Regions from separate parts of the Amycolatopsis sp. NPDC031561 genome, predicted to be linked through region 3. Evidence: riboswitches for the same ligand, from Rfam matches in the RefSeq annotation. Region 3 holds a riboswitch; each other region holds the start of a gene.
The links. A riboswitch is a leader RNA that binds a small molecule or an ion and turns the genes downstream of it on or off. The one in region 3 is predicted to bind cobalamin.

Region 1: another riboswitch for cobalamin. It lies ahead of ACZ5IK_RS26885 (CoA-acylating methylmalonate-semialdehyde dehydrogenase); the one in region 3 lies ahead of metE (5-methyltetrahydropteroyltriglutamate--homocysteine S-methyltransferase).
Region 2: another riboswitch for cobalamin. It lies ahead of ACZ5IK_RS33220 (prenyltransferase/squalene oxidase repeat-containing protein); the one in region 3 lies ahead of metE (5-methyltetrahydropteroyltriglutamate--homocysteine S-methyltransferase).

Annotation. Positions count from the first base shown of each region.
Region 1 covers NZ_JBVILA010000015.1:125,158-128,424, reverse strand. Annotated here, with positions in the region: gene ACZ5IK_RS26890 (short-chain fatty acyl-CoA regulator family protein) at 1-788, shown strand, start outside; cobalamin riboswitch at 876-1,061, shown strand; gene ACZ5IK_RS26885 (CoA-acylating methylmalonate-semialdehyde dehydrogenase) at 1,222-2,721, shown strand; gene ACZ5IK_RS26880 (acyl-CoA dehydrogenase family protein) at 2,729-3,267, shown strand, end outside.
Region 2 covers NZ_JBVILA010000022.1:56,335-59,601, forward strand. Annotated here, with positions in the region: gene ACZ5IK_RS33220 (prenyltransferase/squalene oxidase repeat-containing protein) at 1-2,101, opposite strand, end outside; cobalamin riboswitch at 2,185-2,326, opposite strand; cobalamin riboswitch at 2,408-2,533, shown strand; gene ACZ5IK_RS33225 (peptidase) at 2,568-3,267, shown strand, end outside.
Region 3 covers NZ_JBVILA010000040.1:30,290-33,556, forward strand. Annotated here, with positions in the region: gene ACZ5IK_RS42530 (ribonucleotide-diphosphate reductase subunit beta) at 1-871, shown strand, start outside; cobalamin riboswitch at 1,003-1,225, shown strand; gene metE (5-methyltetrahydropteroyltriglutamate--homocysteine S-methyltransferase) at 1,326-3,267, shown strand, end outside.

The DNA.
Region 1 (3,267 bases), on a different contig from region 3:
CGCGCGGGAAGACGCTGCGCCTCTCCCCCGCGCTGCGCCCCGGTCAGGCCGCGTTCCGGCTAGCGTCCGAGCTGGCGCTGCTGGAGGCAGGCGACGTGATCGACCGGCTCGTCGACGACGGGAAGTTCAGCGGCGACACCGCCCGGCGGCTCGCGCGGATCGGCCTGGCCAACTACTACGCGGGCGCACTTGTACTGCCGTATCGCGTTTTCCTCGGCGCGGCGGAACGCTACCGCTACGACATCACGCGCCTTTCCGACCACTTCGGCGTCGGCTTCGAGACGATCTGCCATCGACTGTCCACTTTGCAGCGACCGGGCACCCGCGGCGTGCCGTTCTCCTTCGTGCGGGTCGACCGCGCGGGCAACATCTCGAAACGTCAGTCCGCCACCGGGTTCCACTTCTCCCGCGTCGGCGGCTCGTGTCCACTGTGGATCGTCTACGAGGCGTTCAGCTCGCCGGGCCGGATCCTCACCCAGGTCGCCGAACTCCCGGACGGCAAGAAGTACTTCTGGCTGGCCCGCACCGTTTCCCGCGCGGCGGGCGGGCACGGCGATCCCGGCAAGACGTTCGCGATCGGGCTCGGCTGCGAACTCCGGCACGCGCGGCGGCTCGTGTACTCCGACGGGCTGGCCCTCGGCACCGGCGCGGCCGTCACCCCGATCGGGATGGGGTGCAAGGTCTGCGAACGGCCCGCGTGCCCGCAGCGCGCCTTCCCCGCGATCGGGAAACCGATGCGGGTCGACGAGCATTCGTCCAGCCTGCTGCCCTACCCGCCACTCTCGTGAGTGGTAAGGACGGTTCTAACCGCCCTTACCACTCACGAGACCCAGCACGTACCTGAGGCGTACGCCACACCCTTGTCCTCGACATAGTCGGACTTCCTACTTTATGGTGTCCACAGGTCTGCGGTGCAGGGAAGCCGGTGAAAATCCGGTGCGGTCCCGCCACTGTGACCGGGGAGCGGCGCTCCCGCAGAGAAGGCCACTGGCGCGAGCCGGGAAGGCCGGAGCCGCCGCGGATCCGGGAGCCAGGATACCGGCCGCAGACGTGTCGTGTTCGTCCACGAGGATGGAGCTGAACGCATGCGGATTCTTCCTGCCTGCGCGAAAGTCGCCGACCCGCCACCACCCCGGCGGTAAGTCGTCCGTACTCCCCTGCCCGGCCACCGATCGTGGTCTTCGGGCGGCTTCGTCCTGCGTACTTTCGGAAAGGGCATCCATGAGCACCGAACTCAGCCACTTCGTCGGCGGCAAGCCGGTGTCGGGGACATCCGGCCGGTTCGCCGACGTCTTCGACCCCAGCACCGGCGCCGTCCAGGCCCGCGTCCCGCTCGCCTCGGCCACCGAGGTCGCCGCCGTCGTCGCCGACGCGGCGCAGGCCCAGCTCGAATGGGCCCGCTGGAACCCGCAGAAGCGGGCCCGCGTGCTGATGAAGTTCGTCGACCTCGTCCGCGCGGAAGAGGACTCCCTCGCCCGCCTGCTCTCGTCCGAACACGGCAAGACCGTTCCCGACGCGCGCGGCGACATCCAGCGTGGCCTCGAAGTGGTCGAGTTCGCCATCGGTATCCCGCACCTGCTCAAGGGCGAGTACAGCGACAGCGCGGGCACCGGCATCGACGTCTACTCGATGCGGCAGCCGCTCGGCGTGGTCGCCGGCATCACGCCGTTCAACTTCCCCGCGATGATCCCGTTGTGGAAGGCCGCCCCGGCGATCGCCTGCGGCAACTCCTTCGTGCTCAAGCCGTCCGAACGCGACCCGTCGGTGCCGCTGCGGCTGGCCGAACTCTTCCTCGAAGCAGGTCTGCCGCCGGGCGTGTTCAACGTGGTCAACGGCGACAAGGAAGCCGTCGACGCGCTGCTCACCGACCCCCGCGTCGAGGCCGTCGGCTTCGTCGGCTCGTCGTCGATCGCCGAGTACATCTACACGACCGCCGCCGCGCACGGGAAGCGCGCGCAGTGCTTCGGCGGCGCCAAGAACCACATGATCGTGATGCCGGACGCCGACCTCGACCAGGTCGTCGACGCGCTGATCGGCGCCGGGTACGGCTCCGCGGGTGAACGCTGCATGGCGATCTCCGTGGCCGTCCCGGTCGGTGAAGCCACCGCCGACGCGCTGGCCGCCCGGCTGACCGAACGCGTCAAGACGCTGAAGATCGGTGCTTCCCTGGACGAGACGGCCGACTTCGGGCCGCTGGTCACCGCCGAGGCCGTCCAGCGCGTCCGCGACTACATCGACGTCGGCCTCGCCGAGGGCGCGAAACTGCTGGTCGACGGCCGTGAGACCACTGTGGACGGTCACGAGAACGGCTTCTTCCTCGGCGGCTGCCTGTTCGACCACGTCACCAGCGACATGCGGATCTACCGCGAGGAGATCTTCGGCCCGGTGCTGTCGATCGTGCGCGCGGCCGACTACGAGGAAGCGCTGCGGCTGCCCAGCGAACACGAGTACGGCAACGGCGTCGCGATCTTCACCCGCGACGGCGACACCGCCCGCGACTTCACCTCGCGGGTGAACACCGGCATGGTCGGGGTCAACGTGCCCATCCCGGTCCCGATCGCCTACCACACCTTCGGCGGCTGGAAGCGCTCCGGTTTCGGCGACCTCAACCAGCACGGACCGGACTCGATCCGGTTCTACACCAAGACCAAGACGGTCACCTCGCGCTGGCCTTCGGGCACCAAGGAAGGCGCCAGCTTCGTCATCCCGACGATGAGCTGAGGCCGCGATGAGACTGACCGACGAACAGCGGGCCCTGCGTGAGACCGCCGCGGAGTTCGCGGCGGAACACCTCGCCCCGCACGCGATCGAATGGGACCAGGCCAAGCATTTCCCGGTCGACGTCCTCCGCAAGGCCGCCCAGCTGGGCATGGGCGGCATCTACCTGCCCGAGGACCTCGGCGGCTCCGCGCTCGGACGGCTCGACGGCGTCCTCGTGTTCGAGGCGCTCGCCGGCGGCTGCCCGTCGCTGGCCGCCTACATCTCGATCCACAACATGGTCGCGACCATGATCGACAAGTTCGGCGACGACGCCCAGCGGCACCGGTACCTGCCCCGGATGTCCACGATGGACGCGTTCGGCAGCTACTGCCTCACCGAACCGGACGCGGGTTCCGACGCGGCGGCACTCTCCACCCGCGCCCGCCGCGACGGCGACCACTACGTGCTCGACGGCGTCAAGCAGTTCATCTCCGGCGCGGGCACTTCGGACGTCTACGTCGTGCTCGCCCGCACCGGCGGTCCCGGCGCCCGGGGCATCTCGGCGTT
Region 2 (3,267 bases), on a different contig from region 3:
CGGCGGTGTCGAGGTGCTTCGGGAAGGTTCCGTCTGCGCACTGGCGTGAAAGCAACAGCTCGACCGCGGGGCCGGGGTCGGCGGTGGTGGCGAGCAGCGCCCACGCGTGCCGCTCGACGGTCTCGTCTGCGTCGGCGAAGGACCCGGTGTCGGTGAACTTGCCGTCCGCGCCGCGCAGCTTCACCAGATCGGCGCGCAACTGGCCGACGTCCGCCTTCGCGAACTCGCCGACGAGCACGAGTTTCGCGAGCGGTTCTGCGTAGGAGGCCCCGCTCTGTTCGTATGGTGCGCCGTGGGCGTAGGCCTGCACGGCTTCCGGCGTGAGCAGGAACTTCGAAGCGCGGGCGACGGTGTCCGGCTGCTCGTCCAGCGCCCTCAGCGCGAGCACCAGCTCGGCGGTGGCGTCGTAGTCGACGTAGGTCTTGCCGTCCTCGGTGACCTCGACGTGGTCACCGCCGACGAGCCGGTTCGTCAGGTACGCGCCGAGCCGGGAGGCCGGTGTCGCCGTGCCGGGGATGGCGACCGGGGTCGCGATCGCCGTCGGCGGCCGGACCCGGGCGCCGGTGGACGCCCGCGGGGTGACGGCCTTCTTGGGTTTCGGCGTCGTGGTCTTCGGCGCGGGCTTGTTCTCCTGCGGCTTGGCCGCGGGCGGGGTGTTCGTGACGGTGACCGTGCTCGGCGCGGGCGGGCTGGTCGCCGAGGACGAGGACGTGCCCGGCGTCGGCGTCACCGACGTCGTGGTGGTCTTGGTCGTCGTAGTGGTGGTCGTGGTCGTCGTGGTCGTCGTGGTGCTGGTCGGCTCCGGCTCGCTCGTGGTCGAGGTCGGGGTGCCGGTGGCCGAACTCGTTTCGGACGGCGTGGAGGTCGGCGTTTCCGACACGCTGCTGCTCGTCGGCGGCCCGCCGCCCTTCGTGAGCTCGGAGAAGCCGACCTGGGACAACCCGAGCGAGGCCTGGGCGCCCGCGCGGATCCAGGTGTCGAGACCGCCGATCCCGTTGGCGCGCGCGGCCACGTAGGACTCCGGGTTGTAGGCGATCGCGCCGATGTCACCGGCGAGCCGGTTGCCGGAGTCGGCCGCGGCGGTCGCCTGCGCGGATTTGAGGAACCGCACGCCCTTGTCCACCGCCGCGTCCGCGCCGCCGACCTCGGCGAGCGACTGAAGGATCAGCCCGGTGCTGTTGGTGTTCGGGGCTTCGGTACCGACGCCGCCACCCCAGCCACCGCCGGGATCCTGATTCGCGAGGAGCCACGAGACGGTCTTCGCGATCGGGCCGTCGAGTCCCGCGGCGCCCGCCTTCCGCGCGGCCAGCATCGCCGACAGGGCGAAACCGGTGGCGTCGCCGTCCTTGGGAGACAGGTCGAACGGCTTGCCCTCGTCGCAGGTCGAGACCTTGTGGCGGTCGGAGGTGACGTGGTCGCCGGTCTCGCTCGTCGGGATGTAGGCGAAGAAGACCCGGAAGTAGCCCTCGGAACATTGCTGGGTCAGCAGCTTGTCGATGGCGAGCTGGTCGTTCTGGCCCACCGCGGCGAGCCCGATCACGCCGAGGGACTGGCCGAACATGTTCGCGTTGTTGCTCACGGAATCGGCAAGTCGGGGATCTTTCGAGTAGTCGCTGACCCGGCCGATGTCGGGACCCTTGCGCATGATCGCGGCCTTGGTCTCGGCGACCATGTCGTAGCCGTCGAAGTTCCGGGGATTCCGGCCCGCGACCTCGGCGGCGACCAGGGTCTTGGCCGTGGCACCGCCGACGATGATGTTGGAGAAGTCGAACTCGCCACCGTCGGGAATGAGCCCGTCCCAGGTGAAGTAGTCGGTCGCGTGGCCCTGCTCGTCAAGGTACTTCACGATCGGCTCGGCCTTCGCGCCTTCGCCCGAGGCGTACATCGCGAACAGCGCGTCGATCATCAGCCCGTGGTCGGGCAGATCGCCGCCGTTGGGGTTCTCGAGCGTGCCGTCCGGCTTCAGCTTCGTCGCGAGCCAGCCGGAGTTCGACTTCGCCGCTCCGGGGTCGTTGGCGGCTGTCGCCGTCCCGGTGAGCAGTGCGGCGACCACGCCGACGCTGACGGTGAACGCCGATGCGGCCAGGTACCCACGGCGCATGGCTCCTCCTTGCGGCATGACGGAGGACAGGCGCGGGACGCCGCAGTCACCCCTGTTTATCGCGACAGTGGTTCGGACTTCTTGATCGTTCATCCACTCGTGCGGTACCCCGGCTCGCCCTGGTGAGGGGCCCACGGTTGCGCGACAGCGCCGGATTTCGACCGGCTTCCCCGTCACGGGCGGCGGTGTTCAGTTGTCGAGCCCGCCGAGGTTAACACCCGATTACTTGCGACAGGCACCGCTGACCAGGTCGGTTGCCAGGATCACATCGCGACTCGCGCTCGGCGGTATCCCGGCGCTTGACCGGGATGAGACTCTTCGGATCGTCAATTCAGCGCGGTCGTGGGGGAAGTCCGGTGAGAATCCGGCGCTGTCCCGCAACGGTATGCCCTCCGGGCGAGCCCGGTCACCCACGTCGCGCGGTGTCACCACCGACTCCTGTCGTGGAAATGCGGGAAGGGTTCTCATGAGACGTTTGGTCCTCGCTGTCGCCATGCTGTGCGGCATCGGACTGGTCGCCGCTCCGGCGGCGACCGCGGCCACCCACAACAAGGCGGACGCCGCCGCGGGCTGGCTCGCCAGGCAGATGGCCGACGGGGAAAGGTTCGAGGCCGACTTCGGCGGCCAGAAGTACCCCGACCAGGGCTTGACGATCGACGCGATCTTCGCGTTCGCCGCGGCCGGGGTGTCGGACACCAACGCGGGCAAGGCGATCACTTGGCTGGCGAAGCCGGAGATCACCACCGGTTACGTCGGCAGCGGCACCGAGGCCTACGCGGGCGCGCACGCCAAACTGCTGCTGGCCGCGCAGATCCGGGGCAAGAACCCGGCGTCGTTCGGCGGCGTCGACCTGAAGGCGGGACTACTCTCGCTGCTCACGCCGTCCGGCCGGTTCTCCGACCGGTCCGAGTACGGCGACTACTCCAACGCCTTCTCGCAGTCGCTCGCCCTGCTGGCGCTGGACCGCACCCCCGCCGGCGCCCCCGCGTCGGCCGTGACCTTCCTCGCGGGCACCCAGTGCGCGGACGGCGGTTTCCCGCTGAACTTCGGCGAAGCGACCTGCGCGAGCGACGTCGACTCGACCGCGATGGTCGTGCAGGCGCTGCGCGCCACCGGTGACGCGGTGAACGCCGGTGAAGGCACCTCCTGGCTGGTCACCAAGCAGC
Region 3 (3,267 bases):
CGACATCGCGCTGTGGAAGTCGGCCGACGGCCTGACCGAGGACGAGCGCACCATGCTCAAGCGCAACCTCGGCTTCTTCGCCACCGCGGAATCGCTGGTGGCCAACAACATCGTGCTCGCGGTGTACCGGCAGATCACCAACCCCGAATGCCGCCAGTACCTGCTGCGCCAGGCGTTCGAGGAGGCCGTGCACACGCACACCTTCCAGTACATCTGCGAAAGCCTCGGCCTGGTCGAGGGCGAGCTGTTCAACATGTACCGCGAGGTCCCCTCCATCTCGGAGAAGGACGCGTGGGCGCTGAAGTACACGCAGAACCTGGAGAACCCGGACTTCGAGACCGGTACCCCCGAGGCCGACCAGAACTTCCTGCGTGACCTGGTCGCGTTCTACGTGATCTTCGAGGGCATGTGGTTCTACACCGGCTTCGCGCAGATCCTCTCGCTCGGCCGCCGGAACAAGATGATCGGCATCGCCGAGCAGTACCAGTACATCCTGCGCGACGAGTCGATCCACCTGAACTTCGGCATCGACTGCATCAACCAGATCAAGATCGAGAACCCGCACCTGTGGACCGAGGAGTTCCAGGCGGAGATCCGCGGCATGCTGACCGAGGCCTGTGAACTCGAGGTCTCCTACGCCCGCGACACCATGCCCCGCGGCATGCTCGGGCTGTCGGCCGAGCTGATCGAGCAGTACATGCACTTCATCACCGACCGGCGCGCGCAGCAGATCGGCCTCCAGCCGATCTTCGGCGAGACGGAGAACCCGTTCCCGTGGATGTCGGAGGCGATGGACCTCAAGAAGGAGAAGAACTTCTTCGAGACCCGCGTCATCGAGTACCAGTCCGGTGGCGCCCTCGACTGGGACTGATCCCCCGGTCGGCGTAACCGCTTGCGCGTGAAGGCCCCCTTCCCTCGGCTGAGCCGAGGGAAGGGGGCCTTCACGCGCTTCAGCCGACTGAGGTTCATCACATGTCCAGCGGGGCCGCGGCGGGCGTGGGTACGCTGCAGGGTGCTACTGGTTCGCCCGGCCTCCCAGGCCGGTCGAGGTAACAGGGAACCCGGTGAGAATCCGGGACTGCCCCGCAGCGGTATGTGGGAACGAAAGCCGTCACCGTGCGAGACACGGTAAAGCACTGGGGCATGGCGCCCCGGGAAGCGACGGCCGGTAGGAGCGAGCGAGTCGCCCACGAGTCCGAAGACCTGCCCGTGGTGCGCGCGCCGACGGCGTGCGTGAGTCCGGGCCTCGTGGGATGGGCGCGACCGAAACCGCGGTCATTCCTGCGCGCTCCGGGCTCTGACGACAAGCTCGCGAGGAGAGAGCTGTGACCGAAATCGGCACCACTGTGCTGGGCTACCCCCGGATCGGACCGGACCGGGAACTCAAGCGTTCACTCGAACGCTACTGGGCGGGCAAGATCGACGAAGCCGCGTTGCTGGAGACCGGCCGCGCGCTGCGTACGCAAACCTGGCGGGAACTCAAGGACGCGGGACTGGACTCCGTCCCCTCCAACACGTTCTCCCACTACGACCAGGTGCTCGACACCGCCGAGCTGTTCGGAGCGCTGCCGGAGCGCGTCACGAAGCTCGGTCTCTCACCGCTCGACACCTACTTCGCCGCCGCTCGCGGGGTGCAGGACGCGCCCGCGATGGAGATGACGAAGTGGTTCGACACGAACTACCACTACATCGTCCCCGAACTCGGGCCGGACACCCGATTCTCGGTCGCCGGCTCCAAGCCGCTCGACGAGTACCGCGAGGCCCGCGCGGTCGGCGTCGAGACACGGCCGGTGCTGGTGGGCCCGGTGACGTTCTTGCTGCTCGCGAAGGCCGCCGAGGGTGCTCCGGAGGGCTTCCGCCCGCTGGACCTTCTCGACAACCTTCTCGACGGCTACGTCGAACTGCTGCGGCGCCTGCATGACGAAGGCGTCGAGTGGGTCCAGCTCGACGAGCCCGCCTTCGCCGGCGACCGCACCGAGCCGGAGCTCAACGCGCTCATCCGCGCCTACCACCGGCTCGCGAAGGAGACCGCGCGCCCGAAGATCCTGGTCGCCGGATACTTCGGCGGTCTCGGCCGGGGACTGGGTGTGCTCGCCCGTTCCCCGATCGACGCCCTCGCCGTCGACCTCGTCACCGATGAGTCCTTTGTGGACGCCGTCGCGGCCGAACCCGCCTTGCGCGACAAGGAGGTCCTGGCCGGTGTCGTGGACGGGCGCAACGTCTGGCGCACCGACCCGACCCGTGCGCTCAGCCGGGCGGCGACGCTGCTCGGCACCGCGAAGTCGGTCAGCGTCTCGACGTCGTGCTCGCTGCTGCACGTGCCTTACGACGTCGAGCGGGAGGCCGAGCTCCACCCGCGGCTCAAGGGCTGGCTCGCGTTCGCCAAGCAGAAGGTCGACGAGGTCGTCCTGCTCGGCCGCGCACTGAAGGAGGAGGGCGTCGACCTCTCCGCCGCCCGTGCGGCGGCCACGGACCGCGCCACGGCGGCCGACCTGGCCGACGCCGGGGTCCGTGCCCGGCTGGAGGCGCTGCGGCCGGAGGACACCGTCCGCTCCCCCTACGCGCGGCGCGCGGCGGCCCAGCAGGCCGCGCTGGCCCTGCCGCCGTTGCCGAGCACGACGATCGGCTCGTTCCCCCAGACCACCGACGTCCGCAAGGCCCGCGCCGCGCACAAGGCGGGCTCGCTGGACGACGCCGGGTACGAGGCCGCGATGAAGGCGGAGATCGAGCGCGTCATCCGGCTGCAGGAGGATCTGGGCCTTGACGTGCTGGTGCACGGCGAGCCCGAGCGCAACGACATGGTGCAGTACTTCGCCGAGCGGCTGGCCGGGTTCGCGGCCACCGACTTCGGCTGGGTGCAGTCCTACGGCTCGCGGTGTGTCCGGCCGCCGATCCTGTACGGCGACGTCTCCCGTCCCGAGCCGATGACCGTCGAGTGGGCGCGCTACGCGCAAAGCCTGACCGGCAAACCCGTCAAGGGCATGCTGACCGGACCGGTGACGATCCTGGCGTGGTCGTTCGTCCGCGACGACCAGCCGCTGGGCGAGACCGCCCGCCAGGTGGCACTGGCCATCCGCGACGAGGTGCACGACCTGCAGGCGGCCGGCATCCGCGTCATCCAGGTGGACGAGCCGGCACTACGGGAACTGCTCCCGCTGCGCGCGGCGGCGCACGAGGCGTACTTCTCCTGGGCGGTTTCGTCGTTCCGGCTGGCGACGTCCGGGATCGACGACGCGACACAGATCCACACGCACATGTGCTATTCGG